Beijerinckia sp. 28-YEA-48: one gene and its partner. The protein of the gene in region 1 interacts with the protein of each later gene in a pairwise test. Links are inferred from orthologs where the notes say so. Each region holds a gene or a part of one and is shown on either strand. Other genes may lie near its edges.

Evidence for each region.
Region 2: the proteins of ribD (region 1) and accC interact in binary tests that used the Escherichia coli proteins (3 or more experiments, as listed by UniProt). The link is inferred for Beijerinckia sp. 28-YEA-48 from one-to-one orthologs.

What each region holds. Positions count from the first base shown.
Region 1 is NZ_FNSI01000001.1:1,002,103-1,017,241, forward strand. Bases 12,284-15,054 are described here. They hold ribD (bifunctional diaminohydroxyphosphoribosylaminopyrimidine deaminase/5-amino-6-(5-phosphoribosylamino)uracil reductase RibD), read left to right. Parts: upstream 12,284-12,986; coding sequence 12,987-14,123; downstream 14,124-15,054. Other genes in these bases: glyA (serine hydroxymethyltransferase), read left to right, coding at 12,284-12,471; nrdR (transcriptional regulator NrdR), read left to right, coding at 12,493-12,984; ribH (6,7-dimethyl-8-ribityllumazine synthase), read left to right, coding at 14,275-14,751; nusB (transcription antitermination factor NusB), read left to right, coding at 14,748-15,054. Also shown: cyoA (ubiquinol oxidase subunit II), read left to right, coding at 1-155; cyoD (cytochrome o ubiquinol oxidase subunit IV), read left to right, coding at 2,803-3,219; BLW50_RS04770 (hypothetical protein), read right to left, coding at 3,297-3,899; BLW50_RS04775 (DUF3311 domain-containing protein), read left to right, coding at 4,291-4,479; BLW50_RS04780 (monocarboxylate uptake permease MctP), read left to right, coding at 4,469-5,944; BLW50_RS04785 (MFS transporter), read right to left, coding at 5,958-7,181; BLW50_RS04790 (TetR/AcrR family transcriptional regulator), read left to right, coding at 7,294-7,887; BLW50_RS04795 (amidohydrolase family protein), read left to right, coding at 8,467-9,843; BLW50_RS04800 (tripartite tricarboxylate transporter substrate-binding protein), read left to right, coding at 9,853-10,815; more of glyA, read left to right, coding at 11,182-12,283; more of nusB, read left to right, coding at 15,055-15,139. UniProt on the Escherichia coli protein: Converts 2,5-diamino-6-(ribosylamino)-4(3h)-pyrimidinone 5'-phosphate into 5-amino-6-(ribosylamino)-2,4(1h,3h)-pyrimidinedione 5'-phosphate.
Region 2 is NZ_FNSI01000001.1:1,154,473-1,169,785, forward strand. The notes cover bases 5,842-8,786. They hold accC (acetyl-CoA carboxylase biotin carboxylase subunit), read right to left. Parts: upstream 8,021-8,786; coding sequence 6,662-8,020; downstream 5,842-6,661. Other genes in these bases: BLW50_RS05510 (AraC family transcriptional regulator), read left to right, coding at 5,842-6,079; BLW50_RS05515 (glyoxalase superfamily protein), read right to left, coding at 6,259-6,624; accB (acetyl-CoA carboxylase biotin carboxyl carrier protein), read right to left, coding at 8,037-8,516; aroQ (type II 3-dehydroquinate dehydratase), read right to left, coding at 8,523-8,786. Outside these bases: BLW50_RS05485 (alpha/beta hydrolase), read left to right, coding at 1-57; BLW50_RS05490 (extracellular solute-binding protein), read left to right, coding at 110-1,126; BLW50_RS05495 (hypothetical protein), read right to left, coding at 1,219-1,404; BLW50_RS05500 (PepSY-associated TM helix domain-containing protein), read right to left, coding at 1,408-2,547; BLW50_RS05505 (TonB-dependent siderophore receptor), read right to left, coding at 2,552-4,864; more of BLW50_RS05510, read left to right, coding at 5,102-5,841; more of aroQ, read right to left, coding at 8,787-8,969; BLW50_RS05535 (hypothetical protein), read left to right, coding at 9,260-9,775; BLW50_RS05540 (DsbA family protein), read right to left, coding at 9,867-10,661; BLW50_RS05545 (M48 family metalloprotease), read right to left, coding at 10,809-12,257; BLW50_RS05550 (pyridoxal phosphate-dependent aminotransferase), read left to right, coding at 12,310-13,518; BLW50_RS05555 (IclR family transcriptional regulator), read right to left, coding at 13,547-14,305; BLW50_RS05560 (Bug family tripartite tricarboxylate transporter substrate binding protein), read left to right, coding at 14,452-15,313. UniProt on the Escherichia coli protein: This protein is a component of the acetyl coenzyme A carboxylase complex; first, biotin carboxylase catalyzes the carboxylation of the carrier protein and then the transcarboxylase transfers the carboxyl group to form malonyl-CoA.

The DNA of each region.
Region 1 (15,139 bases):
AGCCCAGCAAGAACGTTGCGCCCAGCATATTCAGCTCTGTCGAGCCGGGCTTGTTCGACAAGATCGTCTCTGGGACCGCGTCCAGTGGATCCTCGTCAGCTGCTGGGAGCGGCATGGAGCATGGTGCCTCCCGACGGATGGAAAGGAAGCCGTAATGCTCGGCAAGCTGAGTTGGTCGTCCGTTCCGCTCGATCAGCCGATCCCGTTGATCGCTTCCCTCGCGGTGGTCGTTGGCATTGTCGCCGTGCTCGGATGGATCACCGTCAAAGGCTATTGGCCCTATCTGTGGCACGAGTGGATCACCTCGGTCGATCACAAACGGATCGGCGTCATGTACTGCCTGCTGGCGCTGATCATGCTGCTGCGCGGGTTCATCGACGCGCTGATGATGCGCTCGCAGCAGGCCATGGCCTATGCTTCGCAAGGCTATCTGCCGGCCGATCACTTTAATCAGATCTTTTCGGCCCATGGGACGATCATGATCTTTCTGGTGGCGATGCCATTCGTCATTGGGCTGATGAACTTCGCCGTTCCCTTGCAGCTCGGCGTTCGCGACGTGGCGTTTCCCACCTTCAATTCGGTGAGCTTCTGGTTGACCGCGTCGGCGGCGCTGCTCGTCAACATGTCGCTTTTGATCGGCGAATTCGCGCAGACCGGCTGGCTGGTTTATCCGCCGCTGTCGGAGCTGCAATTCTCGCCAGGTGTCGGGGTCGACTATTATCTGTGGGCCATCCAAATATCAGGCGTCGGAACGCTTCTGACCGGGATCAATTTCGTCACCACGATTCTGAAGGTGCGTGCGCCAGGCATGACACTGACGCATATGCCGATCTTTTGCTGGACGGCGCTCGCCGCCAGCCTACTCATCGTTGCCGCATTCCCGATTTTGACGGCGACGCTCGGCATGCTGCTGCTGGATCGCTATCTCGGCTTCCACTTCTTCACGGTGGAAGCGGGTGGCAATCCGATGATGTATATCAATCTCATCTGGGCCTGGGGACATCCGGAAGTCTACATTCTGATCCTGCCCGCCTTCGGCGTCTTTTCCGAAGTGGTCTCGACTTTCTCCGGCAAGCCCTTGTTCGGCTACCGCTCGATGATCGCGGCGACGATGGCGATCTGCGTGCTCTCCTTCATGGTGTGGCTGCATCACTTTTTCACCATGGGGGCAGGGGCCGATGTCAACGGCTTCTTTGGTGTCGCGACGATGATCATCGCCGTGCCCACCGGCGTGAAGATTTTCAATTGGCTGTTCACGATGTGGGGCGGCCGGATTCGCTTCTACACGCCGCTGCTGTGGACGATTGCCTTCATGGTGACGTTCACGATCGGGGGCATGACCGGCGTGCTGATGGCGATCCCGCCCGCCGATTTTGTCCTGCACAATTCGCTGTTTCTCGTCGCGCATTTCCACAATGTGCTGATCGGTGGACTGCTGTTTGGCTGTTTCGCCGGCTACAGCTATTGGTTTCCGAAGGCGTTCGGTTTCAAGCTCGATGAACGATGGGGGAAGGCGGCCTTCTGGTTCTGGGTCGTTGGCTTCTACGTAGCTTTCATGCCGCTTTATGTTCTCGGTCTCCAAGGCATGACGCGACGCATGCAGAGTTATGATGTTGCGGGTTGGCAGCCATGGCTGCTTGTGGCCGCCGGCGGCGCCGGGCTCATTCTGTGTGGGATTCTCTGTCAGATCGGCCAGCTCGTTTACTCGATCAAGCATCGCGCCGCCTTGCGCGACACCACCGGCGATCCTTGGGACGGGCGAACCCTGGAATGGATCACGGCTTCGCCGCCGCCGGCCTATAATTTCGCGGTGCTGCCCAATGTGTTTGGGGAAGAGGCCTATTGGGGGATCAAGCAGATCGCGCTTGCGCAGCATCAGCTGACCGATCTGCCTGATTACGCGGATATCGAATTGCCGCGCAACAGTCCGACGGGCTTTGTGGCGTCATTCTTCGCTGTCGTGACGGGCTTCGCTTTTATCTGGCACATCTGGTGGATGGTTCTGGCAGGTCTTTTCGGAGCTTTTGCCGTCTTTGTCGTCTTCGCCTGGCGCGACCGTTCCGAATATGAACTGCCGGCCGCGGAGGTGGCTCGGATCGATCATGAGCGGCGTCAGGCGCGCATTGCTTTGGTCGAAGGCCGTGAACCGGGCATTACCGCCATCGCGCCTGCGCGCGAGATCGACCACGATCCCAATCAACTGGGCCTGTGGCCGGGGGCCAACGAGGAGTTCAAGGGGCCGGCCTCCAAGCGGATCATCAGTGCCTATGGCTTCTGGATCTTTCTGCTCTCCGATTTCGTCATGTTCTCGGGATTCTATGCGGCCTATGCCGTCCTGTCGCACGCGACCGCTGGAGGGCCTGGCCCCCAGGATCTGTTTGATCTGAACACGGTGGCGCTCGAAACAGCCTTCCTCTTGCTGTCGAGTTTTGCCTGCGGCATGGCGACGATCGCCAGCAACGTCCGCAATATGCTTTGGACACAGATCTTCTATCTGATCACCGGCTTGCTGGGCGCCGGCTTCCTCTATCTCGAACTGCGCGAATTCGCCCATATGCTGGCGGCAGGCCACGGGCCCAGCAGCAGTGCGTTCCTGTCGTCGTTCTTCGCGCTCGTCGGGCTGCACGGCGCCCATGTGACGGTGGGCTTGTTGTGGCTGGGGACGATGATGGCGCAGTTCTGGGCCAAGGGTTTTAGGCCCGACATCATGCGGCGCGGGCTGAGCTTTGCTTTGTTCTGGCACGCGCTCGATATCATCTGGGTTGGCATTTTCACCAATGTCTATCTTCTGGGAACAAGCCCATGAGCAACCATCATCACAACCACACCGATTGGCACACGGATACCGCGCCTGGCGATCAGGAAGGCGACCATCACGATATCGCGGGCGCCGTCCGCAATTATCTGATCGGCTTCGTCTTGGCGGCTGCCCTGACGGCCGGTTCATTCTGGGTCGCGAGCGGAACGAGCTTTATTTACACGCCTGGCGTGCCGATGGCGCTGGCGGCGCTCGCCATCGGCCAGATGGGCGTGCATCTGGCGTTCTTCCTGCACATCACGACCGGCCCCGACAACACCAACAATGTCATCGCGCTCGCCTTCGGCGTTCTCATTGTCGGCATCGTCATCGCTGGATCCCTGTGGATCATGTATCACCTCAACGCCAACATGATGGTGCCGGGCAATCTCATGGATATGCGCATGCAGCCGGGGCTGTAAGCTCAGTGAAATACGACTAAGACGGGTTGAAGCGAGGAGCCAGGCAAAATCGCATTTCTTTCGAAACGGGATTTGCCCTAGCAACCGCGGCAAATGTCCTGGATCTTTTTGAGGGTCTGGTTGCCACCATTGATCAGCTTCTGATAGGAGCGCTCTTCTTCGTCGCGGCTGGCGCTGTGGGGTTCGGGCTGCTGCATGACTGGCAGGGCATTGACGGTGAAGATGCGAACGCCGGCCTTTTGCGCATCGGTTTCGAAATTCTTGAACGGCTGAGAAACCCTCCAGCCATCGGCTTCCTGGGTCGTATTGAAGGCGACCAAAAAGAACGTTGTCGGTGGCACGCCGTCTATGGCGCTGGGGCTGGTGTCGTGGGAGACAAGCCGGCCATTGAAAGCTGGCAGGCTCTCGGTCAGCTTGGTGGTTAGGGCAGGGACGAGGGTTGCGTCTGTCGTCGACGTCATCTCGACCGCAGCATAGGTGCTGATGGCGATATCGGAACGGTTCGCGCGCCGTTCACCGGGAACGTGCAGGCCATGTGGACCATGGACGCCATGGATCCCGCTGTGGAACCCGCCGCCTCCGCCAAAGCCACCGCCCATATGGCCGCCTCCCCGAGCACTCGCCAGCGCTGGCCAGAGGGCGAGGGGGATGAGGAGAAAAAGCGAAACAGGTCTCAACACGATCATTCTCCCGGCTGCCCGCGGCCCGAAGCCGGAGGAGCTATCACGGGATTGGAGCAACACTACGAACGGTCCTCGAAAGATTGGGGGAGAACTCACAGCGAGCGGAGGGCACCATCTTCGTTTGCGCTTGGATGGCACCGCCCGCTGACTGGCCGCAAATGCTTCCTCCGGCTGAACAATCCGAGGTGGTTTAGACGGGAACGATCATTGCGCTGGTAGCATGGCTCGTCTTCTCTTTGCGCCTTTGCGGGAGCCAGCGAACAGGAGCAGAATATTGTCATTGATGTCGTGATGGGACGCAACAATTGCGTTAGCGCGTTTGAATTATCAGCTGGCGATTGTTCCGCTGGGTCGCGTGAAACGGTCGCCGCTTATTCGGGAGGTCGCGATGCCAAACGGGTCTGTCCGCTGGCTGCTTATTCTTCCTTACATCGGACTGTTGTGGGTGCCTTTCTATAACAGGCACGATCCGGTGTTGTTCGGCTTTCCATTTTTCTATTGGTACCAACTGGCCTGGGTTCCGCTCTCGGCGCTCCTGACGTGGATCGTCTATAGGAGCATGCCCCATGACGACTGAAGTCGACACCACCGCACTTGCGGTCTTCACCTTCTTCTTCGTGCTGGTCACGGTGATGGGATTCATCGCGGCGCGCTGGCGCCGGCCCGCGACGCTGGCGCGGATCGATGAATGGGGATTGGGCGGGCGCTCCTTCGGCACATGGATCACCTGGTTTCTCATCGGCGGTGATTTCTATACCGCCTATACGGTGATCGCTGTTCCCGCGCTGGTCTATGCTGTCGGCGCTTACGGCTTCTTTGCCTTGCCATATACGATCATCGTTTATCCCTTCGTCTTCCTCGTCATGCCGGTTTTGTGGAAACGAGCGCGCGATCTGAACTACATCACTGCCGCCGATGTGGTGCATGGGCAATATGGCTCGCGGGCGCTTGAACTGGCGGTGGCGGCCACCGGCGTCATCGCCACCATGCCCTATATCGCCTTGCAGCTCGTCGGTATGACGGCGGCGTTGAGGGCGCTGGGCCTGCATGGCGAAATCCCGCTGGCGATCGCCTTCATCGTGCTGGCGCTTTACACCTATTCGGCGGGCTTGCGCGCCCCGGCACTGATCGCCTTCGTCAAGGACATCATGATCTATATCGTGGTGATCGCAGCGGTGGCGTTGATCCCCTCGCGGCTCGGCGGCTATGCGCATGTGTTCGAAGCTGCCGATGCGGCCTTCAAGGCTAAGGGGTCGGGAAGCCTGTTGCTCGAGGGCAATCAATATGTCGCCTATGCGACCCTGGCGCTTGGTTCGGCGCTGGCCGCCTTTATGTATCCGCACACGCTGACCGGTATTTTCGCGTCGAAGAGCGGCAATACCATTCGCAAGAACGCGGTCCTGCTGCCAGTCTATACGCTGCTGCTCGGTCTGCTCGCGCTGCTCGGCTATATGGGCCATGCCGCCAGCTTGAAACTGTCGAGCCCCAACGACGTGGTGCCGCAACTGTTCAAGACTCTGTTCCCGAGCTGGTTTGCGGGTTTCGCTTTCGCTGCCATTGCCATCGGCGCCTTGGTGCCGGCGGCGGTCATGAGCATCGGCGCGGCCAATCTGTTCACGCGCAATTTCTGGAAGGCTTATATCAACCCGGCGGTCAGCGAGGCGGGGGAGGCCAATGTGGCGAAGATGACGTCGCTGGTCATCAAGGCTGGGGCGCTGCTCGTCATTCTGTTCCTGCCGACGCAGTTCGCACTCGACTTGCAGCTGCTTGGCGGCGTGTGGATCCTGCAGACATTGCCGGCGGTGGTGTTCGGCCTCTACACCAATTGGTTCCGCGCGCCGGCTCTGTTCGCGGGATGGTTTGTCGGTTTCTTCGGCGGCACATATCTCGCCTGGGACGCCGGCTTGAAACCGCTGCATGCGGTCAGCCTGGGCGGTACGCCAGTGACCATCTATATCGGCCTGTTGGCGCTGGCCGCTAATATCATCGTCGCCTGCGTGCTGAACGCAATTCTGCCGGCGCGGGAGACGGCCAGGGCGTAAGCGCCTTAGCCGCTTATTCCGCTGGCTCGCAAATCGCAGCGTCGACCGGCGCGTTGGAGCCATCGCCCGCGAGCGTGCGTTGGCCGAGCAGCACGGTCGTGAGGGCGATGAGGCTGGCTGCGACCGAAACCCAGAAGCCATTGTAGGCGCCGAATGTGTCGACCACCCAACCGGTGACAAAAGCGCCGAGCGCCATGCCGATGCCGATCCCCGTCATCACCCAGGTGATGCCTTCGGTCAGTAGGGCGGGGGGCACACGCCGTTCGATCAGGCCGAAAGAGGTGATGAAGGTCGGCGAGACCGCGACGCCACTGACGAAAAGCGCCAGCGCCAGCACGGGCACCGTGTTAGCGAGGAGCAGCGGCAGCGTCGTCACGACGATGACGGATACGGCGATGGCCAACTGTTTTTGCAACGGCATGCGCAAGTTCAGCGCGCCGACAATGATGCCGACGAGGAAGGACCCAACCGCATAGACGCCGATGGCGAGACTCGCCGCGCCAGGCTGACCCAATTGCTTGGTGATCGCGACTGTCGTTACCTCCGCCGTGGCGAAGATCGCGCCGATGAAGATCAGGGCGAAGGTGATGATCTGCACCGGCCGCAACAGGATGGCCGATTGCCGCCCGCCAAGCTGGATCGGCCGCACCTTGGGTTCTGTTGATCGCTGCAAAATGAAAGCGGTGGAGCCGATGGCCAAGCATAAAGTCGAGACGAGCACGCCTGCTTCAGGAAAGAGCGAGACGCTCAGGCCGACCGACAACGACGCACCGGCGATATAGACGAGTTCGTCGGCCACCGATTCAAACGCGAAAGCGGTGTTGAGTTGCGGGCGGCCGCGGAAAATCTCGGTCCAGCGGGCGCGCACCATGGCAGGCATGCTGGGCATGGTGGCCGCGAACAGGGCGGCCACGAACAAGGTCCAAGTGGGCCAGCGCAGGTGCGTGGCCACCATTAAAGCGGTGAAGGCGAGGACGGAGATGACGGTCGCGGGCACGAGCAGCCGCGTCTGGCCGTAACGATCGACCAGGCGGGAGATTTGCGGGGCGATCAGCGCATTGGTCAGCGCGAAGGTGGCCGCGACAGCGCCGGCCAGCCAGTATTCGCCATGGGTCTGCGACAGCATGGCGACGATGCCGATGGCCTCCATGGCGATCGGCAGGCGGGCGATGAAGCCGGCGGCGGCGAAACCTTTGGCGCCCGGGGTGCGGAAAATCTCTGCATAGGGATTGGGCATTGCCCGGGCTCCTCGACCCTTGAAAACTTACATACATTGCGTATGTTGATCAAATAAGAAGATACGTCGCGTATGTCAACCGTTCGCGACAGCCCTGTGACCGGAGTTTTTGATGGCGCACAAACCGCGCAAGGAGATGATCGCCGAGACCCGCGCCAAGCTGATCGCTGCGGCCCGCAAGGCGTTCGCCGAAAAAGGCTATGCTGAAGCCTCGATGGATGATTTCACCGCCGAGGCCGGCCTGACCCGTGGCGCGCTCTATCACCATTTCGGCGACAAGAAAGGCCTGCTGGCGGCTGTGGTGACGCAGATCGACGGGGAAATGGTGGAGCGGCTCAACGCCATATCCGCCAAGGCGCCCTCGCGCTGGCAAGGGTTTTTGGACGAGAATATTGGCTATCTCGAAATGGCGCTGGAGCCGGAAATCCAACGGATTGTCCTGCGCGATGGCCCAGCGGTGTTGGGCGATCCATCGCTGTGGCCAGAAACGGAAGGCTGTGTTGCCACGATCACGGCCACTGTCGCGCGCCTGAAAGCGGAGGGGGTGATCGCCGACGTCGATGCGGAAGCGGTGGCGCGGCTGATCGTCGGCGCCTCGGCCTATGCGGCGAGTTGGATCGCCAATTCGGGCGATCCGAAAGCGACCTCGGAAAAGGCCATTCCGGCATTCAAGGCGCTGATGGAAGGGGTGCTGTTGCGGGATTGATCTGGCTTAGTTGTGTGACGGTGTCACGTCGTTCCCAGGATCATAGCTGACCCCCGGCTCGAAGCTGATGCCTGGATCGCGCGTGGGTGGGAAAACTGATTTGGCCTCATCTTTCGGTGGTCGGAAGGCCCAGTATAAGGCGCCTCCAACGACGACTAAGCCAACCAGCAGACCAAGAACGACCGAAAGCCAACTGGACATAGGTGTGTTCCTTTGTCTGCGCTCATCTGGCGACAGCAACACCGTACACGAAGCTGATCATTTCAACGATTATGTCGATGTTGCAGGGCTAGGCATAATATCATGCATTGGTGCTTCAGGCAGGCTCACATCGCAAAGTTGTTTGCATCGAGCCGTTAGCAGCCTTTGAAATCTTGCCGCGCGCGCACCTTTGAAGTGGCGGGTGACGAAGCGGAGGCGCAAATTCTTGCAAAGATTTCGATTGACGCTGAGGGGATCGCTGGTGCTCATTCTCATGTATCGCGCAGGGGGGATCGAATTGCGCCGCAGGTGTTTCCGGCGGTGAAACCTCGCATACGCTCTGCATAACGTCTGCGTTGCGGAAGATGGATATTGCATATGAAACGCGTGCTGATCCGTTGCGGTTGGTTGGTTACGCTCGATCCTAAAATAGGTGACTTCCGCTCCGGCGAATTACTGTTTTCCGGCAATCGTATTGAAGCCGTTGGCCGCAATCTCGGTGCGACGGCGGACGAAATCATCGATGCCTCCGACAAGATTGTGATGCCGGGTCTCGTCAATGCCCACATGCACACCTGGGAGACGGCGCTGCGCGGCATCGGCGCCGAATGGATGACGCCTGATTATCTGCGCACCATCCATCTCAATCTCGCCACCCGCTACACGCCCGAAGACAACTATCTTGGCAATCTCGTCGGTGCACTCGGCCAGATCGATGCCGGCGTGACGACGCTGGTCGACTGGTGCCACAACATCACCAGCCTCGACATGGCCGAGCGCGCGGTGGACGGCCTGATCGACAGTGGTATCCGCGCGGTGTTTGCGCATGGCACGGCGAAGCCGCCAACCAAGGAAGGCGGGGTGCCCTTTACACACATTCCGCATCCGCGCGAGCGCATCGAAGCGCTGCGCAAAGGCCGGCTTACGAGCGACGACAATCTCGTCACGCTGGCGATGGCGATCCTCGGACCAGACTGGGGCGCGTGGGAGGTCGTCGAGCATGATATCGCGATGGCGCGCGAATTTGGTCTCGTTTCTTCCTCGCACACGCGGCGGCGCGAGGATTGCGTGGTGCCCGATGGCTATCATCGCATGGCCAAGGCCGGCCTGCTCGGACCCGACCACAATCTCGTTCACGGCACCAGCTACGACGCGCGCGACATCCAGGTCGTGGTGGACAATGGCGCCTCGCTGACCTCGACCGTGCTGGTCGAACTGCATCACCACATCGGCGATCCTCAGGTGGCGGCGTTCCGCGAGGCGGGAGGCGTGCCTTCGCTGGGTATCGACGTCGAGCCGTTTACTTCCGGCCACATGTTCCGCGAAATGCAGGCAGGCCTGCTGTTCACGCGCGGTCGCGAGATTCGCAACAATGCCCTGCGCGGCAACTCGCCGTTCAAGCAAATGCCGGTGCGCTCGCGCGAGGCACTTGAATGGGCGACCATCGGCGGGGCGAAAGCCTTCCGCATGGACGACAAGATCGGCACGCTGTCGCCAGGTAAAAAGGCTGACATCGTGATGCTGCGCGCCAATGACATCAACATGGTCCCGATCTACGATCCGATTTATTCGATCGTCGAGATCGCCGGGGCGGGCAATGTCGACACCGTCATCATCGATGGCATCGTGCGCAAGCAGGATGGCAAGCTCACCTTCCCAGCCGATGTGCTGGCGCAACGGGTCGAACAGCTCGCGGAATCCGGTGCGCGGATCATGCGCGAAGGCGGCTATCAAATAGCCGGTGCACTGCAATAGGAGGCGATGATGACGCAACTTACGCGCCGTGCTGTTGTTGGCGGGCTATCCGCTCTGGGGGCTGCGCCTGCGCTGGCGCAAAGCGGTCGGCCGATCGCCATGCTGCATGGTTTCACGGCGGGTGCGAATGTCGACTTGGTCGCGCGCCTCATTGCTGATCAGTTGAGCCGGAAACTCAATCAGTCGATCGTGGTCGAACCGCGCCCTGGCGCCGGTGGCACCATATCGGCGGCAGCGGTGGCGCGCGCCGCGCCCGATGGCGCGACACTGACGGTGCTGCCCGGCGGCCATGCGGTGTCGGCGGCGATCTACAAGCAATTGCCCTACAACACCGCCGAGGATTTCAGCTTCATCAGCATGCTCACGGACTTTCCGTTCATTCTGGTGACCCATCCCAATCATCCGGCGAAGACCGTCGCCGACGTGATCCGTATGGCGCAAGCCGATCCCGGCAAGCTGATCTGCGCCACCGCCGGCAACGGCACGGGCATGCATCTCGCCCTCGAGTTGTTCATCTCGATGGCCAACGCGAAGATCCAGCACGTGCCCTATCGCGGCTCGCCGCAAGCCATCACCGATCTGATGGGGGAGCGCTTCGATTTCCAGATGGATACGCCGACGGCGCTGCTGCCTTTCATCAATGATGGAAAATTGCGCGCCATCGGCGTGACCGGGCCACGGCGTTTCTTCGCTTTGCCGAATACGCCCGCTATCGCGGAAACCGCCGTGCCGGGCTATTCGGTCACGTCCTGGCTCGGCCTTGCCGGGCCCCCAGGATTACCGGCGCCGTTCGTCGCCAAGATGAATGCCGACATCAAAGCGATCCTAGGGGATCCGGCGGTGGTCGAGCGGTTGCAGAGCTTCGGCAGCGAGCCCATGGCGACGACGCCGGAGGGATTCAAAGCCCGAGTCGCCGACGACGTGGCCAAATGGACCAAGGTCGTCGCCGAGGCCAATATTCAGCGGATCTAGCAAACACGGCCGTGCGCCCTGGAATTGTTGCGCCTGTCAGAGGCGCTGAAATGCCGCTGGAGCGCGAAATCCAGGGCATTGCCCTGTGCGACGGCCGGCGTGCCGCTTGGAGAGGGATTGCCGCGAAAACGAGGCTATTCAATCGTGTGACGGCGTTACCCCATTTCGACGCTGATCCGTGGGGCGGAGGGCCTTGGCAGGCTCGCTGATTATTCGTCCGTCCCATTCCGAGCGTATTGTACAGTTCAAATGACACTATATCTGGACGCGGACGGCCATTTTCTCTATTGGCAGGGCGGACCGAAGATCGAATCCGCGCCGGACGCGGGATCAGGAAAAAATCAGATGAGCCAGTCGTCAGCAGCCATGGCCGGTCAGGCTAGGTCGAATTCTTTCTTTTCCGCCAGCCTCGCCGAGGCCGACCCGGAGATCGCCCGCGCGGTTGACCTGGAATTGGGTCGCCAGCGCGATGAGATTGAGCTGATCGCTTCGGAAAACATCGTCTCCCGTGCCGTTCTCGAGGCGCAGGGCTCGGTGATGACCAATAAATATGCCGAGGGCTATCCGGGCCGGCGCTATTACGGTGGCTGCCAGTTCGTCGATATCGCCGAATCCCTCGCTATCGAGCGGGTGACGCGGTTGTTCGGCTGCCGTTTCGCCAATGTGCAGGCCAATTCGGGCTCGCAGGCCAACCAGGCCGTCTTCCTGGCGCTGTTGCAGCCCGGCGACGTGTTTTTGGGCCTCGATCTCGCCGCTGGTGGCCATCTCACCCACGGTTCGCCCGTCAATATGTCGGGCCGCTGGTTCAAGCCGGTGTCCTATGGCGTCGATCGCGACAGCCATCGGATCGACATGGACGAAGTGGCCAAGATCGCCCGCGCCAACAAGCCGAAGCTGATCATCGCTGGCGGCTCGGCCTATGCCCGTCATTGGGATTTCGCCAAGTTCCGCGAGATCGCCGATGAAGTCGGCGCGGTCTTCATGGTCGACATGGCGCATTTCGCCGGTCTCGTCGCTGGCGGCGCGCATCCCTCGCCATTCCCACACGCTCATGTGGTGACGTCGACGACGCACAAGACCTTGCGTGGACCGCGCGGCGGCTTGATCCTCACCAATGAGGAAGACATCGCCAAGAAGATCAATTCGGCCATTTTCCCCGGCCTGCAAGGCGGCCCGCTGATGCATGTCATCGCCGCCAAGGCCGTGTCCTTTGGTGAAGCGCTGCGGCCGGATTTCGCGCTCTACGCGCAGCAGGTCGTTGTCAATGCCAAGGCCCTGGGCGATGCGATCAAGAGCGGTGGCTATGATCTTGTCACCGGCGGCACCGACAACCATCTGCTGCTGGTCGACCTGCGCTCGCGCAAACTGACCGGTAAGGCGGTTGAGGCGGCGCTGGGCCGTGCCCATATCACCTGCAACAAGAACGGCGTGCCCTTCGATCCGGAGAAGCCGTTCGTGACGTCGGGTGTGCGGCTTGGCTCGCCGGCGGCGACGTCGCGCGGTTTCGGTGCGCAAGAGTTCCGCCAGGTTGGCGATCTCATCGTCGAGACATTGAATGGCCTTCTCGCCCACGGCGAAGCCGGCAATGGCGCGGTCGAGGCGAGCGTCAAGACGCGCGTCAGCGAATTGACGAAGCGGTTCCCGATCTACGGCTGAGGTCGGTGCAAAGGAGACAGGATGCGCTGTCCGTATTGCGGCACGCTCGATACGCAGGTGAAGGATTCTCGGCCGACGGATGATTCCGCGGCCATCCGTCGCCGTCGTGTCTGTCCCGATTGCAACGGCCGTTTCACCACCTTCGAGCGCGTGCAATTGCGCGAGCTCACCGTGCTCAAGAAGTCCGGCCGGCGTGTCCCGTTTGATCGTGACAAGCTGGCCCGGTCCTTCGAGACGGCGCTGCGTAAGCGCTCGGTGGCGCCTGAGCGTGTTGAGCGCATGGTCAACGGCATCGTGCGCCAGCTCGAAAGCTCCGGCGAATCCGAGATCGACAGCGGCAAGATCGGCGAATTGGTGATGGAGGGGCTCAAATCCCTCGACAGCGTCGCCTACGTGCGCTTCGCCTCGGTCTATCGCAATTTCCGCGAGGCGCGCGACTTCGGCACGCTCATCGACGAATTGAACGAGGAAGGGCCCGACGGCACGATCAAGTCCGTGGCGGGCGGTGAGTGAACATGCGGACGGCCCCTGAGCCGGGCGGCGTGATGGCTGACCAGGACGAACGCTTGATGGCCGCCACGATCGCGCTGGGCCGGCGCCAACTGGGCCTCACCGCGCCTAATCCAGCGGTGGGTGCGCTGGTGGTGCGCGATGGCGTCATCGTTGGTCGCGGCGCCACGCGCAAGGGCGGGCGGCCCCATGCGGAGACCGAGGCCATTGCCCAGGCGGGCGCACTGGCGCGCGGCGCCACGCTTTATGTCAGCCTCGAACCGTGCAGCCATTTCGGCGTTACGCCGCCGTGCGCGCAGGCGATCATCACGGCTGGCATCGCCCGCGTCGTCTCGGCGCTGGAGGATCCCGATCCACGTGTTGCCGGGCGAGGCCATCGCATGATGCGCGAGGCCGGCGTCGAGGTGGTTGTCGGTGTCGGCGCGGCTGCGGCGCGGCGCGCTCATCTCGGCCATATTCTGCGCGTCACCCAAGGCCGTCCGCAGGTGACGCTGAAACTGGCGGAAACCGCCGATGGTTTCGCTGCCGGTGGTCCGCACGACCGGCGCCTGCACATCACCGGCATCGCCGCCAACAATCATGTGCAAATGCTGCGCGCCACCCATGACGCGATCATGGTCGGCATTGGCACGGTGCTGGCGGATGATCCGCTGCTCACCGTGCGCCTGCCGGGGCTCGACGAGCGCCAGCCGTTGCGGGTGATCCTCGATTCCGCTCTGCAACTGCCGCTGCGCTCGCGTCTGGTGACGACGGCGCGGGAGGTGCCCGTGCTGGTGCTCTGTGCCGCCGATGCGGACGGTGGGGCAGAGGCCGCGTTGACGCAGGCTGGCGTCAACGTCGTGCGCGTCGCGCGTGGTGGCGATGGCCATCTTGATCTGGAGGCGGCGCTGCGGGTTTTGGCTGGCCGGGGTTTGACGCGGGTGTTTAGCGAGGGCGGCCCGCAGGTGGCTAGCCGGCTGATCGGCCTTGGTCTGGCCGACGAATGTGTCCTGCTCACCGCGCCCAAGCCCTTCACCCGCGAGGGCGTTCCCTCGCTTAGTGCCGAAGCCCGGGCGCAACTTGAGGATTCTCAGCTTTATCGGCTCGTCGAAGACGGCTTTTCCGGGGTCGATCGGCTGCGCCGCTACGAGCGCGTTCCGTAATATATCGTATTACCGCAAGGCGGCTTCTGGCCGCGCTTGCGCCGGTTGCCGCCGGTCTTTAAGGAACTGTCTCCCGAAGTTCGTGATAGGCTGTGTCGGCGTTACGGCTGGCACTGACTTCATTGGACTTGTCTGATTTCAAGAGTTTACCATGGCAGAACCCCGCCGCTCCACCTCGCAGCCACTGCCGCGCGCCGATGGAGCCCGTTTCCTCATCGTTGAAGCGCGTTATTACGACGCGATCGGCGATATGCTGCTCAACGGCGCCAAGGCGGCGCTGGAGCAGGCTGGGGCGACATGGGACATTGTCGGCGTTCCCGGTTCGCTGGAAATTCCCGCCGCCGTGCGCATGGCCACGGCCGGTGGTACCTATGCCGGCGCGCTGGCGCTTGGCTGCGTCATCCGTGGCGAAACCTACCATTTTGAGATTGTCGCTAATGAAAGCTCGCGTGCGTTGATGGATCTGTCGGTGTCGCAACAATTGCCGATCGGCAATGCTATTCTCACCGTTGAGAACGAGGAGCAGGCGGTTGTGCGTGCCGATCCCAAACAGGGCGACAAGGGCGGGGATGCAGCGCGTGCGGCGCTGTCGCTTTACCAGCTCAAACGCAGCGTGGTCCGGTCATGAGCGCGCGTCGTCAACGGGCCGCCGCGCGGCTTGCCGCCGTCCAGGCGCTCTATCAGATGGAAGTGGCCGGCAAGGGGCTGAATGAAATCCTGGCCGAGTTCGAAACCTTCTGGATCGGTGGCGAGATCGAAGGCGATCAGTATGAGGAAGCCGACGTCGCTCTGTTCCGCGACATCGTGCAGGGCGTGCTGACGGACCAGCTCGAGATCGACCAGGCCGCCGACAAGGTTTTACAGGAAGGCTGGCCGCTGCGTCGTATCGAGGCCGTGCTGCGCGCCGTGTTGCGCGGCGGCGTCTATGAATTGAAGCGTCGTCCCGATGTGCCGGCGCGTGTTATCATCACCGAATATGTCGATGTCGCCGCGGCCTTCCTGGCCGCTAACGAAGT
Region 2 (15,313 bases), 150 kb from region 1 along the record:
TATCACATCTTGAGGAGTTTCTTCGAACAGCCGGAGCCGCTCTATCGCGGTGAATGAGCCCGCAAGGCCGGCGACTGCAAAGGAATATCAACGAACCAGGGAGGATCGCATGCGCAGACTGGCTTACACGATCGCGATGGGCACCGTGATATCGCTGGGCGCGGTCAGCGTCACGCTTGCGCAAGACAGGGCCGACCTGGAGGCCGCCAAAAAGGAAGGCAAAGTCGTCTGGTACACGTCGACGCCGGTCGAGACCGGCCAGAAGATCGCGAAAATGTTCGAGGCAAAATACGGCGTAAAGGTCGAGATCTTCCGCTCGGGCGGCTCGGCGATCCTGCGCCGTTTCCTGCAGGAGGCGCAGGCCAAGCGCATCAACGCCGATCTCCTCACGACATCGGATCCCGCCGCTGCGGCGGAACTGGGCGACCAGGGCATGTTCGTCCCGTTTAAGCCCGTCAATTTCGATAAGATCCCCGACAGCGCGAAGGATGCCAATGGCAATTTCATCGCTCAACGGCTCAATATCATCACGATCTATGTGCGCAGCGACAAGATGCCGGCGGCGATGGCGCCACGTACCTGGGATGCCTTGCTCGATCCTAAATATAAGGGGCTGCAGGTCATGACCGACCCTTCCTTCACTTCGCTTCAACTGACGGTGGTTGGCATGAATGCGAAGGAGAAGGGCTGGGGATATTATGAGAAGCTGCGCCAGAACGACATTATGATCGTGCAGAGCAACCAGCAGGTCTCCGACATGATCAAGCGCGGCGAACGCGTGATCGCTGCTGGCGCGCTTGATTCTTACGCTGCCGAGGATCGTAAGGACGGTCATCCGATCGAGACGATCTATCCGACCGACGGCACCTATGTGATCCCGTCGCCAACCTCGGTGGTCAAGGGCTCGCCCAACCCCAATGCCGGCAAGCTCCTGGCCGAATTCATGATCAGCGACGACGTTCAGAAGCTCTTCCCCGAGGACGGCGCCTATTCGGCGCGTATCGACATGCCGCCACCGGCCGGCAGTCCCGCCATCAAGGACATCAAGGTGATCGGCGTCGACTATGCCTTCCTGCGTAAGCAGGGGCCGGTCGTGAAGAAGAAGTTCAATGAGATATTCCAATAAGTGGGGATGAACCGATTTCGCTTTGTCTGATGCTTTCGCCCCGTCCTTGGACCGTTCGTCTCGATGGGGAGATGAAGGTCAGCTTCGCGTCGTTACGACTTGATCAGCGCGTAATAGGCGATGAGCAAGATCGGCAACGCCAGCGCGAGCCAGGACAGTATGTCCCAAAATCCGTCCCCGAGCAGGGCCGAGAGCAATCCGAAAGCTACTACGCCACCGACGACGGCCGGTGCGCCAAAGATGAGCTTGAGCGGCCGATGCCGCGACAGGAATGTCATCGCTTAACGTCCTGGCGCGTGTTGGACTTCGGAAGTCTGGCTGGCTGCCTGCGGACGGCGGATGCGTGCCAACCAGAGGTAAAGACCGCTGCCTAAAACCATGATGGCCGCCAGATCGAGTAGAGCCCACAGAATTTTCAGGGACATTCCACCATAGTCGCCGAAATGCAGCGGCTTTGAGAGGAAGAGCACCTGCGCATACCAGGGCAGGCTGCGCATGTCGCTGATGGAACCATCCTCGGCGTTGATGAGGACAGGCATGATGAGTTTTGAGGTCAGCGGCTGATTGCCGCTGAGAAAGACATCGTAGTGGTGGCCACCGGCCATCATGGTGCCGGGCATCGCGACCGTGTTGATCGTCATGCCGGGCGCCGCCGCGAGAGCCGTCTCGGCCGCCGATTGAGCCGAGATGATTTTCGCTGGCACTGGCGTATTGCGCCAAGGGCGGATCATCTCGGCCAGCTCTGTCGCCGCCCAGTGATTGGCGATTTGCAGCGAGAGCGTGTTGACGACGCCGGTCAGGCCGACGGCGAGCAGCCAGACGGTGAGGACGATGCCGCCCAAATTATGCAGGTCGAGCCAATACAGCCGTCGGCTGGTTTTGCGCACGGTGCCGAAATCGAGGCGACGCATGAAGGGCGCGTAGACGACGACGCCCGAAACGATTGAAGCGACAAAGCACACGCCGACAATGGCGAGGATCCACATGCCTTTGTCATCGAGGAGGAGTTCTGAGTGGAGATCCCTGAGGAATTGCATCGCGGGACTGCGGAGGCGGTCGCCGGTTCGCATGACCTTTCCGGTTCGCGCATCGACGGTGACGATTGCCGTCAGTTTGCGGGACTCGACCGAGCTGCCCATCGCCATGTTCCACAACGGTTCGCCCGGCACCGGTGTGGCGAAGCGAACGGCTTCGCCAGAGCGAGCCTGGCTCGCGATCTCCATCAGGCGGTCAAGCGGAAGGTGAGGCATTGTCGCTGTCGCGGACGGATCGGGAATGCCGCGCTGGCCGAAGGCCCGATCGATGTCCTCATGGAAGATGAGAGGCAGCCCGGTCACGCACAGCAGGAGCAGGACGAGCATGGGGAGTAGGCTCGTCCAGGTGTGCACACGGATCCAGATGCGAAGCGTCTTCGAGGTCATGGATTTACCATGTCATGCGCAGGCTCGCCGTCACGACGCGGCCCGCGCCATAGAAGCAGGCGCTGAGGCTCTGGCAGGTCGCAACATAGGGGCGATTGAAAATATTCTGCGCGTTGATGGCAATCGTCGCGCCCTTCAAGGTCGGGCTGAGGTTGGCCAGATCATAGCGGAGCGCCGCATCGACCAGCGCATAGTCAGGAATGCGCATGGTATTGGCCGCATCGCCATAGGATTTGCCGGTGTAGCGAACGCCCGCACCAAGGCTGAGACCGCGCGCCGCGCCGTCTTGGAACGTATAGTCAGCCCACAAGGCCGCCTGATTGCGCGGCGTGATGATGAGTTGCTTGCCGAGTTGCGCGGCGGTGTTGCTCTTCGTCACCTTGGTGTCGGTGTAGGTATAGGACGCGATGAGTTTGAGGCCTTCGGTGAGCGAGGCCATGGCTTCCAATTCGACGCCTTTCGATCGAGCTTCGCCGGTCTGGACCTGAGGAGCACCCGGTATCCCGGAAGGATTAGGCGTGAGAATGTTTTGTTGCGTAATGTCGAACACCGCCGCCGTCAGCATCACATTGGTGCCGACGGGCTGATATTTGACGCCGGCTTCGATCTGTTCGCCCGTGGTCGGGCGTGACGGACCGGTGGTCGTGACGGCAAGCGTCGGCTGGAACGACCGCGCATAGGCCACATAGGGCGACAGGCCGAAATCGAACACATAGTTCAAGCCGACGCGGCCGGAAAAGGCTGAGTCACTCTGATTGAGCTTTGGGGTGGTGGCGCTGAGGTAGTTGCGCGTCTCCGTTGACACCCAGTCATGCCGGCCGCTCAACGTCAGGCGCCAGCGATCGAACGCGATCTGATCCTGCGCATGGAGGCCGAGCTGATCTTGCACCTGTTCCGTAAAGGTCGTCAGCGGCGGTAAGGTGATCGGCTGGCTGTAGACCGTGTTGAAGATGTTGATGGAGGGAGCGGGGCCAAAATATTGTTTGAAGCTGCCCGTCGAGTGCCGGTAGTCGAGCCCGAACAAGGCTGTGTGGGTCAGCGGCCCGGTGTTGAAACGTGCTTCCGCCTGATTGTCGAGTGTGAACGCGGTAGCCTTTTCAGGCACCCGGAAGGCGAAGCGATTGAGCGTGTACATATTGGCGGCCAGGCCGCCTTGTCCGATAACCGCCTTGATATTGGTATCGAGGGATGCGTAGCGCAGATTCTGGCGCAGGGTCAAAGCGTCGTTCACGCGGTGTTCGAGCTGATAGCCCGCCCAATATTGCGTGCGCCCGTAGTGATCGAAGTTGGAATCACCGACGAATTTGTTGATCGGAATCTTGCCATAGGGGTTGGGATAGAGCGTGCCGTAAGCCGGCAGGAACTGAATCTCAACGCCGGTATCGTCGCGCTGGAAGGAACCGAGCACGGTCAGCGTCGTATCGGCATTCGGTTTCCAGGTGAACGACGGCGAGATCACGCCCCGAAAATCGTCGACGTGGTCGACCTGCGTGCCGCCGGCATGAACCAGTCCCGTGACGCGATAGAGAAATTCGCCGCTGGGGCCGACAGGGCCGCCGACGTCGAAGGCCGCCTGGCCGCGGCCAAACGTGTTGGCCTGAAATTCGACGGTGCGGATCGGCGTGGACGGCGGCAGCAGGCTGACGAGATTGACCAAGCCGCCGGGCGCGATCTGGCCATAGAGGGAAGACGACGGGCCCTTCAGCACCTCAACCCGTTCCAGCATGAAGGGATCGACCTTCGGCCTTGCGAACAGGCCGGTGCCGTAGGGCAGTTGCATGCCGTCGAGGTAAATGACGGGCTCGAAACCGCGAATGCGGAGCGTCTCGAAGCGCCCGTCGTTCGGATTGGCGTTAGCCGCGACGCCGGCGGTGTAGCGCAGCGCCTCGACCACGGATTGGGCGTTCTGGTCGCGGATCTGATCGCGCCCGACCACGGAGATCGCCTGCGGCGTTTCCAAAAGCGGCGTGTCGGTCTTTGTGCCGGCGAGGCTGCGACCGGCGACATAGCCGTTGATCGGGCCGTTGCCGCGCAGGATCGTGGTCGGATTTTGCAACGGCTGGGGCGGGATCGGCCTTGGCGTTTGTGCGACTTGGCTTGAGCGCGCTCCGGCGCGGGGCCGGCCCGTGGCGGCTTGTCGAACATGTCGTGGGGCACGAGGCGCGATCTGCCTTTGCATCGGCGCATCGACGGTGACCGCGGGCAAACTGCTGGCGCCGTTGGTCGATTGCGCGGAAACCCGATCGATGCCGAAGGCGAGCGCAGCATAAGCCGTCGTCAGCATAAGGATGCCCTGCATTCGGAATGTCGGCGTCATCAAATTCTCCCGCTAAGGTATCGCTCACGGCTAGCGGGCCATCGCCAATTTGGTCAAACTCGGCGCCTTGCATATCCTGCGTATACAAGTCACATCCTGCGCGCATCGACGGTTCTACCGTCAAATAGTTGTCCTGCGTAACAGCAAAGACACAGAGTATATTTAGACAATTTAAAAAATATGCCTCCGCCGCAGTGATATTTTGTATTTCGCCATCCAATTTGTATTAATGGCAACATGACACCGCGCCGTTTCGTGCAGAAATCATCTGATGGTACCCTCGCCAGAGGAGACCAGGGCGTCCCTGTCGATCATACTGCAATCGGGCTGCGCGCAGACGGCGCGTTCCGCCGCACGCGAGGTCCATCGGCCCAGACTGCCAGCAAAGAAGGCGGACACGGCGTTGAATTGCTCCTGACGAACCAGAGCGGCGATGTCCGGCTGATGTATGCGACATATGCGGCAAAAGAAGGCGAGTTCGCGAAGCTTTCCGACACATGGATTCATCTATGCCGCGACGGCGGCGGCCATCTTTACAGAACCACGGATCGCAACCGGCTCGATGGGCAAATGCGGCCAGGAGTTATCGCGCTTGCCGGACCCGATGCGCGCGTCGTCGGTTCCTGGCCGTCGATGAGCCTCTTGAGCCTGGGGATATCAACCAACAAGCTCGGCGCCATCATTGCCGATCTGCATCGGCAAGGCAGCGCCGGTTTGATTGATTACTCGCGTTTCTATCAAGACCCTTTGCTTGAGCAGCTTCTGATCGCGATTGCAGCCGAAGCAGAAACACACGCGTTGTCGACACTCTTCATCGAACACGCCTTGACACTGCTGGTGTTGCGGCTCACCTCGATGCCGCCGAAGAACACTGAGGGCGCATTGTCACCGAGGCAATTGATTCACGTTTGTGATTTCATCGCCGAACATCTGTCGAATGACATCTCCCTGCCGGCTTTGGCCTCCATCACGGGTCTGAGTACGGCCGAGTTCAGCCGGCGCTTCAAGACGAGCACCGGTGAAGCGCCCTATGCCTACGTCACTCATCAGCGCATCAGGCGGGCCATGTGGCTTCTGCGCGACGCGTCGGTCAGCATCGATAGCATCGCTAAGTGCGTTGGCTATCTGAATGGAAGCCAATTCGCACGTGCATTTCAAAGGGTGGTTGGGCGGTCTCCGACGCACTGGCGTCGAGAAGACGCCGCGCATTCTTGATTTGCTTTTTGAGTTGTTACGCACTGAGAGCGAGAAAGCGTCCGGTCACTATAGCGCTTCACAGCTCGACGGAATCGTCGAGCGCCATGAAGACGCGTCCAAATAAGAGGGGCTAAGCAAAATCACGTTTCTTCCGAAACGTGATTTTCTCCAGGCCGTCACCTCGTCGTCACTCGTGTTCAATGCTGGTTCGTTGCGTCGTCGAAGCGCAACACGTTGCCGAACGGATCGGTGAGGTTCATTTCCTTGGCGGTCGGGCTTGGCCGGGCGAAGCGAGCCTTCTTGGCATGCAGTTCCGCCGCGAGCGCTGGAACGTCATGACCCCGGATATAGACGGCGCTGCCGGGTGTGCCGTCGCCGTAATGTTCGCTCAGATGCAGCTTCGTGCCGGAGCGCGACACCTGCATGTAGAGCGGCGCATTATCGTCGAAGCGATGTTCCCAATCGATCTTGAAGCCAAGGAAGTCGACGTAGAATTCCTTGGCTTTCGCGATGTCGTAGATGCGTAGAATGGGGATGGCGGCGTCGAGTGCGAGACGAGACATGCGGTGTGACCCTTTTGCTCGCTCGCGATCCGACGTTCTACCGAGACGGATCCATGCCGCCGGTCGCGAGGAATTTTTCCAGCCAGTGGATGTCGTAGTCGCCGTTCTGCATGTCGGCATTGCGCACGAGCGTGCGGAACAGCGGCAAGGTGGTCTCGACACCATCGACGATGAATTCGTCAAGCGCGCGACGCAGGCGCAGCAGTGCTTCGTTGCGGCTGCGGCCGTGGACGATCAGTTTGCCGACCAGCGAGTCATAATAGGGCGGGATCGTATAGCCCTGATAGACGGCGGAATCGACGCGCACGCCAAGGCCGCCCGGCGGATGGAAATAGCTGATGCGGCCAGGCGAGGGTCGGAAGGTCGCGTGATGTTCGGCGTTGATGCGGCACTCGATGGCATGGCCGGAGATGCGCACGTCATTCTGCGTGATCGTCAGCGGCGCGCCGGCGGCGATCTTGATCTGCTCGTTGACGAGATCGATGCCGGTGATCATCTCGGTCACGGGATGTTCGACCTGGATGCGCGTGTTCATTTCGATGAAATAGAACTGGCCGTCCTCGTAAAGGAACTCGATCGTGCCGACGCCGAGATAAGCCATTTCGCGCATCGCCTTGGCGACGACCTCGCCGATCTTTTCGCGTTCCTCGACATTGAGCGCGGGCGAGGGGCCTTCTTCCCAGACTTTCTGGTGGCGACGTTGCAGCGAGCAATCGCGTTCACCCAGATGAATGGCGTTGCCCTGGCCATCGCCGAGCACTTGAATTTCGATGTGGCGCGGCTTCTCCAGATATTTCTCGAGATAGACCGCATCGTCGCCGAAGGCAGCCTTCGCCTCGGTGCGCGCGGTGGCGAGCGCATCGACAAGATCGTCGGCGGTGCGGGCTACTTTCATGCCCCGTCCGCCGCCGCCAGCCGCCGCCTTCACCAGAACCGGGAAGCCGATCTCGGTGGCGATCTTCATCGCTTCGACGTCATCGGTGACGCCGCCTTCGGAGCCGGGCACGCAAGGAATGCCGAGACGGCGGGCCGTCTTCTTGGCTTCGATCTTGTCGCCCATGGTGCGGATATGCTCGGCCTTGGGGCCGATGAAGGTGATGCCGTGATCGGCGCAGATGTCGGCGAAGCGGGCGTTCTCCGACAGAAAGCCATAGCCCGGATGCAAAGCGTCGGCGCCGGTGATCTCGCAGGCGGCGAGCAGAGCAGGGATGTTGAGATAGCTGTCGCGCGCGGTCGGCGGGCCGATGCAAACCGATTCATCGGCCAGCTTCACATGCATGGCGTCGGCATCGGCGGTGGAATGGACAGCGACCGTGGCGATCCCGAGTTCCTTCGCCGCGCGCAGAATGCGCAGGGCGATTTCGCCTCGGTTGGCAATGAGAATCTTGTCAAACATCGGCTGGGCCGCCCGTCTATTCGATCACGAGCAGCGGCGCGCCATACTCGACCGGCTGGCCGTCATCGACGAAGAGCGCCGTGATGGTGCCGGCGCGCGGTGCGACGATCTCGTTGAATGTCTTCATCGCTTCGACGAGCAAAATCTTCTCGCCTTCCTTGACGACGCTGCCGATCTCGACGAACGGCTTGGAATCCGGGCTCGGGCGGCGATAGGCGGTGCCGACCATCGGCGACTTCACCGTGCCGGGATGCTCCACAGGAGCGGCCGCTGGTGTGGCGGCCGCAGGGGTGGCGATCGGCAGCGGCGGCGGCGCAATGACGGAGGTCGGAGCGGCTGTGGCGATCACGGTCGGCGGCTGACGCGACACGCGCACGCGCATGCCTTCATGCTCAACCTCGATCTCCGACAGTTCGAGACGCCCCAGGATCGCGCCCAGTTCCTCGACCAGCGAGGTGTCAAACCGGGGCTTTTCGTCTTCGGGCTTCTTGGTCATTCGGTCTTAGCTCTTCTTCTTTGCCGCGAGCGCGATGAGCGCATCGACGGCCAGGTCATAGGACAGGGATCCGAACCCGAGGATGACGCCGCGCGCCACCGGCGAAATCAGGGAACGGTGGCGGAAGCTTTCCCGGGCGTGGACGTTGGAGAGATGGACCTCGATCACATCGGCGCCGGAGCCGGCAATGGCATCGCGCAGGGCAATAGAGGTGTGGGTATAGGCGCCGGCATTGAGAATGACACCCGCGCCGCCTTGGCCGGCTTCCTGGATCCAGTCGACCAGATCGCCCTCGTGGTTCGACTGCCGGCATTCCAGGATCAAGTTCGCGGCCCTGGCTTTGGCGATGAGGCGCGTCTCGATATCGGCAAGCGTTTCCGAGCCATAGATTTGCGGCTCGCGTGTTCCGAGCAAATTGAGATTGGGCCCGTTGAGGACATGGATGGCTTGCATCAGTGGCTCGGCAGGACGGTTTGGTGACGCTCGGAAACGGATGAACAACCGCAGGACTGCGGTGCGGGGGCGTGCCCGCCGGGGTGCCTCATAGCCCGGTTATCCTTGGGATGGAAGGGTTTGGGCTCTCCTGGCGTGCTTTGCGCACGTGAAACGCGGGGCGGGTTCCGGTTGCGCAAGAACAAAAGAGAACAAAAAAGAACAAAACATGAAAATTTTTGATGCAAAGCGCGCGAGGTTCTGGCAGCATCGGATCGGCTGCGTGGGCGGCGACAGGTTGGGAGTTGGCGATGGTGGCAAAGACGATCGTTCTGGCGACGGGACTGGTGCTTCTGGCTGGGCAGGCTTTTGGTCAAGCTTCTGGATCTGTGGCTGGCCAATCGGCCGGCAAGGAGACCCTGGTGCGGCGTTCGACCGAGGCCGGCAAGCCGGTGGAGGTGTGGAGCCATTCGTCGATGCGGCCCGATTGCTCGACCAAGGCGCCGGTGGTCACCGTCGTGCAGCAGCCGTCAAGCGGCACGGTGGCGGTCAATGATGGGCCGCGCGTGCTTTCCGGCAACAAGGGCGATTTCGCCAAGTGCAATGGCCAGACCGGCTTTGGCAGCCATATCGTCTATCAGCCCAAGCCCGGTTTCGAGGGCCAGGACCGGCTGCGCTACACGGTGCGCTTCGATTCCGGCACGGAGCTTATGGTGACGGCGCAGATGCGGGTCGGCACTGTGGCCCGCAGCGACGAGGGCTGGCATCCCGCGAGCAATGCGGCCAATGCCACCGCGCCCGTGCCGCAGCAGGCGGCGGCGCGGTAGTTCGCCTTGAGCCTCAAAAAATAATCCCCGAGGCGAACCTCGGGGATCGGTCAGTTCCGGAATAGTGAATGGCTCAGATGCAGCCAGGCTTTTAGATGCAGTCGGTCTTGCCGCATTTGCGCAGGTTGCTGATCTTGTCCTGCAGCTTTTCCACGCCGACGGCGCCGACGACGATTTCGGAGCCGACGATATAGGACGGCGTGCCGTTCAGGCCGAGGGTCTCGGCGATGTTCATCACTTCACTGAGGCCCGCGCGGACATCCGGGCCAGCCATGTCGGCTTGCAGCTTGTCGAGATCGGCGCCGGTTTCCTCGGCGACGGCGAGCGCCTGCGCCTTGCTGACCGGGCCGCGGCTGCCACCGAGAAGTTTCTGGTGGAACTCCCAGTATTTCGGGGCATCGACCTGTTTCTTGAGCGCGATGGCGACTTGCGCAGCCTCGACGGAGCCCGGTCCAAGAACTGGAAATTCCTTAAGGACGACACGTAGATCGGGGTTGTCCTTCATCAACTGCGAGAGGTCGCTGAGGGCGCGTTTGCAATAGCCGCAATTGTAATCGAAGAATTCCGCAAGCTGGATCTTGCCGTCCGGATTGCCCAGAACGGTCTGATATTTGGACTGGAAAATCTGCGGGCTGAGCTTGGCGACGGACTCTTGCTTGCGCGTTTCTTCCTGCGCCTGGGTGTGCCGCTCCATCTCCTCAAGCGCCATCCGCACCACATCCGGGTTCTTCAGCAGATAGTCCTTGATGATGGCTTCGACCTGCGTCCGTTCCGTTGTCGGTGCGACGACGGCAGGGCTGCGGGCGAGGATCCCGACGCCGAAGGCCAGGAGGGCGACTACCGCGAAGGCGGCGATCTTGCCGGCCATAGAATCAGGAAAACGCATGTTTGTATCCAGAATGAGGGTGCTTGACCTGAAGCTATAGGCTGAAAGCGGCTGAATCGCGAACGGCGGCCAGACAATTTGGTGTGAACGACCACAATCTTGGCCTGATCGCCCGCCGCGCGGGGATGCGGGAAGATATTGCGGCTTTCAGTCCTTCGGCGGCCGGTATTCGAGGATGTCGTCGGCCTTCAGCCAGCCGGGGGAGTTGTCCTTGAACAGGCGCTTGGCGCGATCGGCCTGGGTGCGAGCTTCGACGAATTTGCCGACGAGGAACAGACCCTGGGCGGCGCTGAGCATGGCATTGGCCTGGTCGCCCTTGCGCTCATAGGCCATGGCGAGGAATTGGAAGGCCTCGGCGTTGTCGTCTTCTTCCTGGGTGGTGCGGGTGAGGACGCGGATCGCGTCATTGGCATAGGTCGGATTGTTGGTCGCCACATAAGCATGGCCGAGCATAACGCGGATCGGCACGCCGCGTGGCGCCAGGGCCGCGGCGCGGCGCAGCGGCTCGATCGCCTGGCCAGCACGGCCGGCTTCGAGCAGGGCCTGGCCTTTCAACTCGTGGAAATAGGCATTGTTGGGCTGCGTCGCGATCAGCGCATCGATCTGCCCCAACGCATCGGGCAGGCGGCCGTTGCGATAGGCGGCGACGGCGCGGGCGTAGCGCGCCGCCAACGACGTGTCGCTCAAGGGATAGCGCCGGCCGGTCTCCGAAGTGTTGCCAACGAAGGCAATCACCTTGGCGCGCACCAGATCATGCCGCGCCTGCAACGCTGGATTGTCCGGTTTGTCGAAATTCGGACTGCGGCGCGCTTGCTGCTGCAGATTGGAAACGCGCTCGGCTGGCAGCGGATGGGAGAGCAGATAGGGATCGAGCGCCTGCGACTTGAACAGCATTTCATTTTGAAAGCGCTCAAGGGTTGTCAGCAGGCCCTTGGGCGATTGGCCGGAGGCATTGAGATATTTGACGGCGGCGATGTCGGCGGCCTGTTCCTCGCTGCGTTGATAGGAGAGCAAGGCGCGCCGCACCATTTCCTGCGGCCCGAGAATGGCGCCCATGGCGCCGCCGGAGTCCGTGCCGACCTGACGGCTGCGAGAGGCTCCGACCACCGCGCCGGCGCCGAGCAGCAGGCCGGCGACCGAATAGATCTGCGCATTGGCCAATTCGAGACGCTGGCGCACCAGATGGCCGCCGGCGATATGGCCGGTCTCATGGGCGATGACGCCGATCATCTCGCCGGGCGTTTTTGCTTCCATGATCGTGCCGAGATTGAGGAAAATCTTGCGGCCGTTGGCGACGAAAGCGTTGAAGGCGCGGTCCTGCACCAGGATGATCCGTGTCGCGCCGGCATTGACGCCCGCCGCGCGGAAAATCGGCGTGGCGTAATCGCGCATCAATTGCTCGGTCTCGGCATCGCGCACGATGATCTGGCTGGCCTCCTGCGCGCGCGCTGGCAGGCCTGTCGCAATCCCTGTTCCTGTCACAATCCCTGATATGGCGAGGCCGTAGGCCAGGGTGATCGCGGCTAGGCGCATGGGCGAATACGCGTTAGGGCTGCGCCGGGAGATCGTTGGCGGGAAGTCCAGCGGGCGGGACATGGCTACTCTTGAGCAATTCTCGGACAGTTTCGGATCACGTAAGGCAAGTAGTATGGCGACAGAACGGTGGCAGGGACAAGAGCGAGCATTGCCCGGCAGGTTGCGTAACCAGGCTGCGTTGCGCAGCCAAGTGGCGCCATTCCTTGCCATGGAGGTGTTCAAGGAGGCCGCCGCGCTGGAAAGCGGCGGGCGCCGCATCATCCGCATGGAAGCAGGCGAGCCATCGGCGCCGGCGCCGCGCATCGTGCGCGAGGCTGCCATCCGTGCGCTCGAAACTGGCCGCATCGGCTATACCCAGTCGCTGGGCCTGCCGTCGCTGCGCGCGCGCATCGCCCAGCACTATCACGACACCTATGGCGTTCACGTGCCGATGGAGCGGGTGGCGGTGACGACCGGCTCGTCCGGCGGTTTCATTCTGGCATTTTTGTCACTGTTCGACGCCGGAGCGCGCGTGGCCGTCGCTTCGCCGGGCTATCCGGCCTATCGCAACATCCTCGAGGCCATCGATGTGAACGTGGTGGCGCTCGAAACGTCCGCCCGTGACCGTCATGTGGTGACGGCGGCGATAATCGAGGCGGCCCATGCGCAGCAACCGCTCGATGGCGTGCTGCTGATGAGCCCGGCCAATCCGACCGGCACGATGATGACCGATGCGGCGCTGGCAGAGATCGGCGCCACCTGCCGACGGCTCGGCATCGCCTTCGTTTCCGACGAAATCTATCATGGCCTGACCTATGAACGGCCGGCGCAGACGGCGCTGGCCTTCGACGATCAGGCGATCGTCGTCAATTCCTTCTCCAAGTATTATTGCATGACCGGCTGGCGCATCGGCTGGCTGGTGTTGCCGGAATGGCTGACGCGCTCGGTCGAGCGGTTGGCGCAGAGTTTCGCCATTTCGCCGCCGACCCTGAGCCAGATCGCGGCTGAGAAGGCTTTCGATGCCATCGACGAACTCGAAATCGTCAAAGCCGGCTACGCCCGCAATCGCGCCTTGCTGATCAAGGAGCTGCCGCACATCGGTCTCGGCGACTTTCATCCGGTCGACGGCGCTTTCTACGTCTATTGCAACGTCAGCCGCTTCACCAACGACTCGCTTGATTTCTGCAAGCGCATGCTGAACGAGGCTGGCGTCGCTGCAACACCCGGTGTCGATTTCGACCGCCAACATGGCTCAAGCGCCGTGCGCTTTTCCTTCGCCGGTTCGCAGGATGACATCGCCGAGGCGCTGGATCGTCTGCAGCGCTGGCTGCCGAAATCATAGAGCGGTCGCGCCCCGTTATCTCGATCGACTATGGGCCTATGGAATGCGCGCTTCCCAGCCGCTTGGATAAGATATCCGCAGTCTTGAGGATAATGCCTTCAAGGCGCTTCAAGGCATCATCGTCAATCCGGCTTCTCGGCCCGCTGACGGTGATGGCGCCGGCTAACTCTCCCCCGGTCTTGAAGACCGGGGCGGCGATCGCCGCGACCTCCTGACTGACCTCGGCAAGGCTCACCGAATAACCCTTCTTTCGGATTTGAGCATTCCGCGCACCTTCGCCACCAGAAAACGCTTCGAGGATGTGACCGGCAGCGCCGTGCTTCAACGGAATGACGTCGCCAACCGTGACATGGTCGCGGAGACGATGATGCGACTCGATGCGGTAGAGGCAGACGCGATTGTCGCCATTGCGGATATTGAAGCAGGCGCTCTCGCCGGTTTCTTCGACCAATAGCCGCAGGGCCGGAATAATCACCTCCGCGGGCTCGAACGCTTCCTGATGCAAGCGCGCGAGCTGCAGCGTGGCCGAGCCCAGATAGTACTGACCACTTTCGCTGCGAGACAAAAATCCAAGCGCTTCAAGAGTCTGAGCCAGGCGTAAAATCGTACTCTTGTACAATCCCGTCGCTTCCGCGAGGTCGGCCAGCGTCATGCGCGGCCGCGCGATCGAGAATGCCAGCAACAGATTGAGCGCACGCTCCACCGAAGCAACATTCTTGGCGTCGCCATCGTCCTGTCTAAGGTCTGTCATGGGGTGACACTTCCAAAAAATGGCGGCAATTGTCAACTTTCAGAATGGCGTTCTATTTTCTTGAACGTCCTCCCGAGTTGCTGTAAGGCAAAAACAGAATGATGTTCTGTTTTTTGGGGAGAGAGATGATATTTTCGAAGGGGGCGCTCCGTTGCTGCGCCATTTTGGCAGCCTGTTTGCCGATGGTCTCGGTTGCCGAGGCGCAAAGCCCAGCCTTTTACAAAGGCAAGACCATCACCATTATTGTCGGCTTTTCGCCGGGGGGCGGCTACGACCTCAGCGCGCGCACCATCAGTCGCTACATTGGAAAGTATATTCCGGGTAATCCCACCGTCGTCGTTCAAAACATGCCGGGCGCCGGCAGCCTGACGGCCATCAACTACCTTTCGAATATCTCCCTGAAAGATGGCACTTCTCTCGGCACATTTTCACGTGGCATCGCCTTCGAGCCGTTGCTCGGCAATAAAAGCGCACAGTTCGATCCGCGTAAGTTGAATTGGATCGGCAGCCCGAGCCGCGAGACCAATGTGGTCTTTGTCCGTCAACAAGCGCCCATCAAAGTCTTTGATGATCTCAAGACAAAAGAAATGGTCGTCGCGACCACGGGAGCAGGTGCTGATACCGCGACATTTCCGCGTATCGTCAATACGATTTTTGACACCAAGTTGAAGATTGTGACGGGCTATCCGGGCGCCACGGAGACGCTGCTGGCGGTTGATCGCGGCGAAGCTGATGGCATGGCCGGGCTGTCCTGGGGATATTTGAAAGCCAGCCGCCCAGCTTGGATCAAGCAACAGCAAGTTCGCATCCTGATGCAGCTTGGTCTGACCAAAGCGCCCGACTTGCCGGACGTTCCGTCATCCCTGGATCTGGTCACCGATGACAGCAGCCGCCAATTGCTCCAGTTTTTTCTCGCGCGGCTCGAGATCGCATGGCCCTTGGCTGCGCCGCCCAACGTTCCAAGCGAACGCATCGAAATTCTTCGCTCTGCTTTCCAGCAGACCATGAAGGATCCCGAGTTTATCGCGGAAGCTGAAAAGCAGT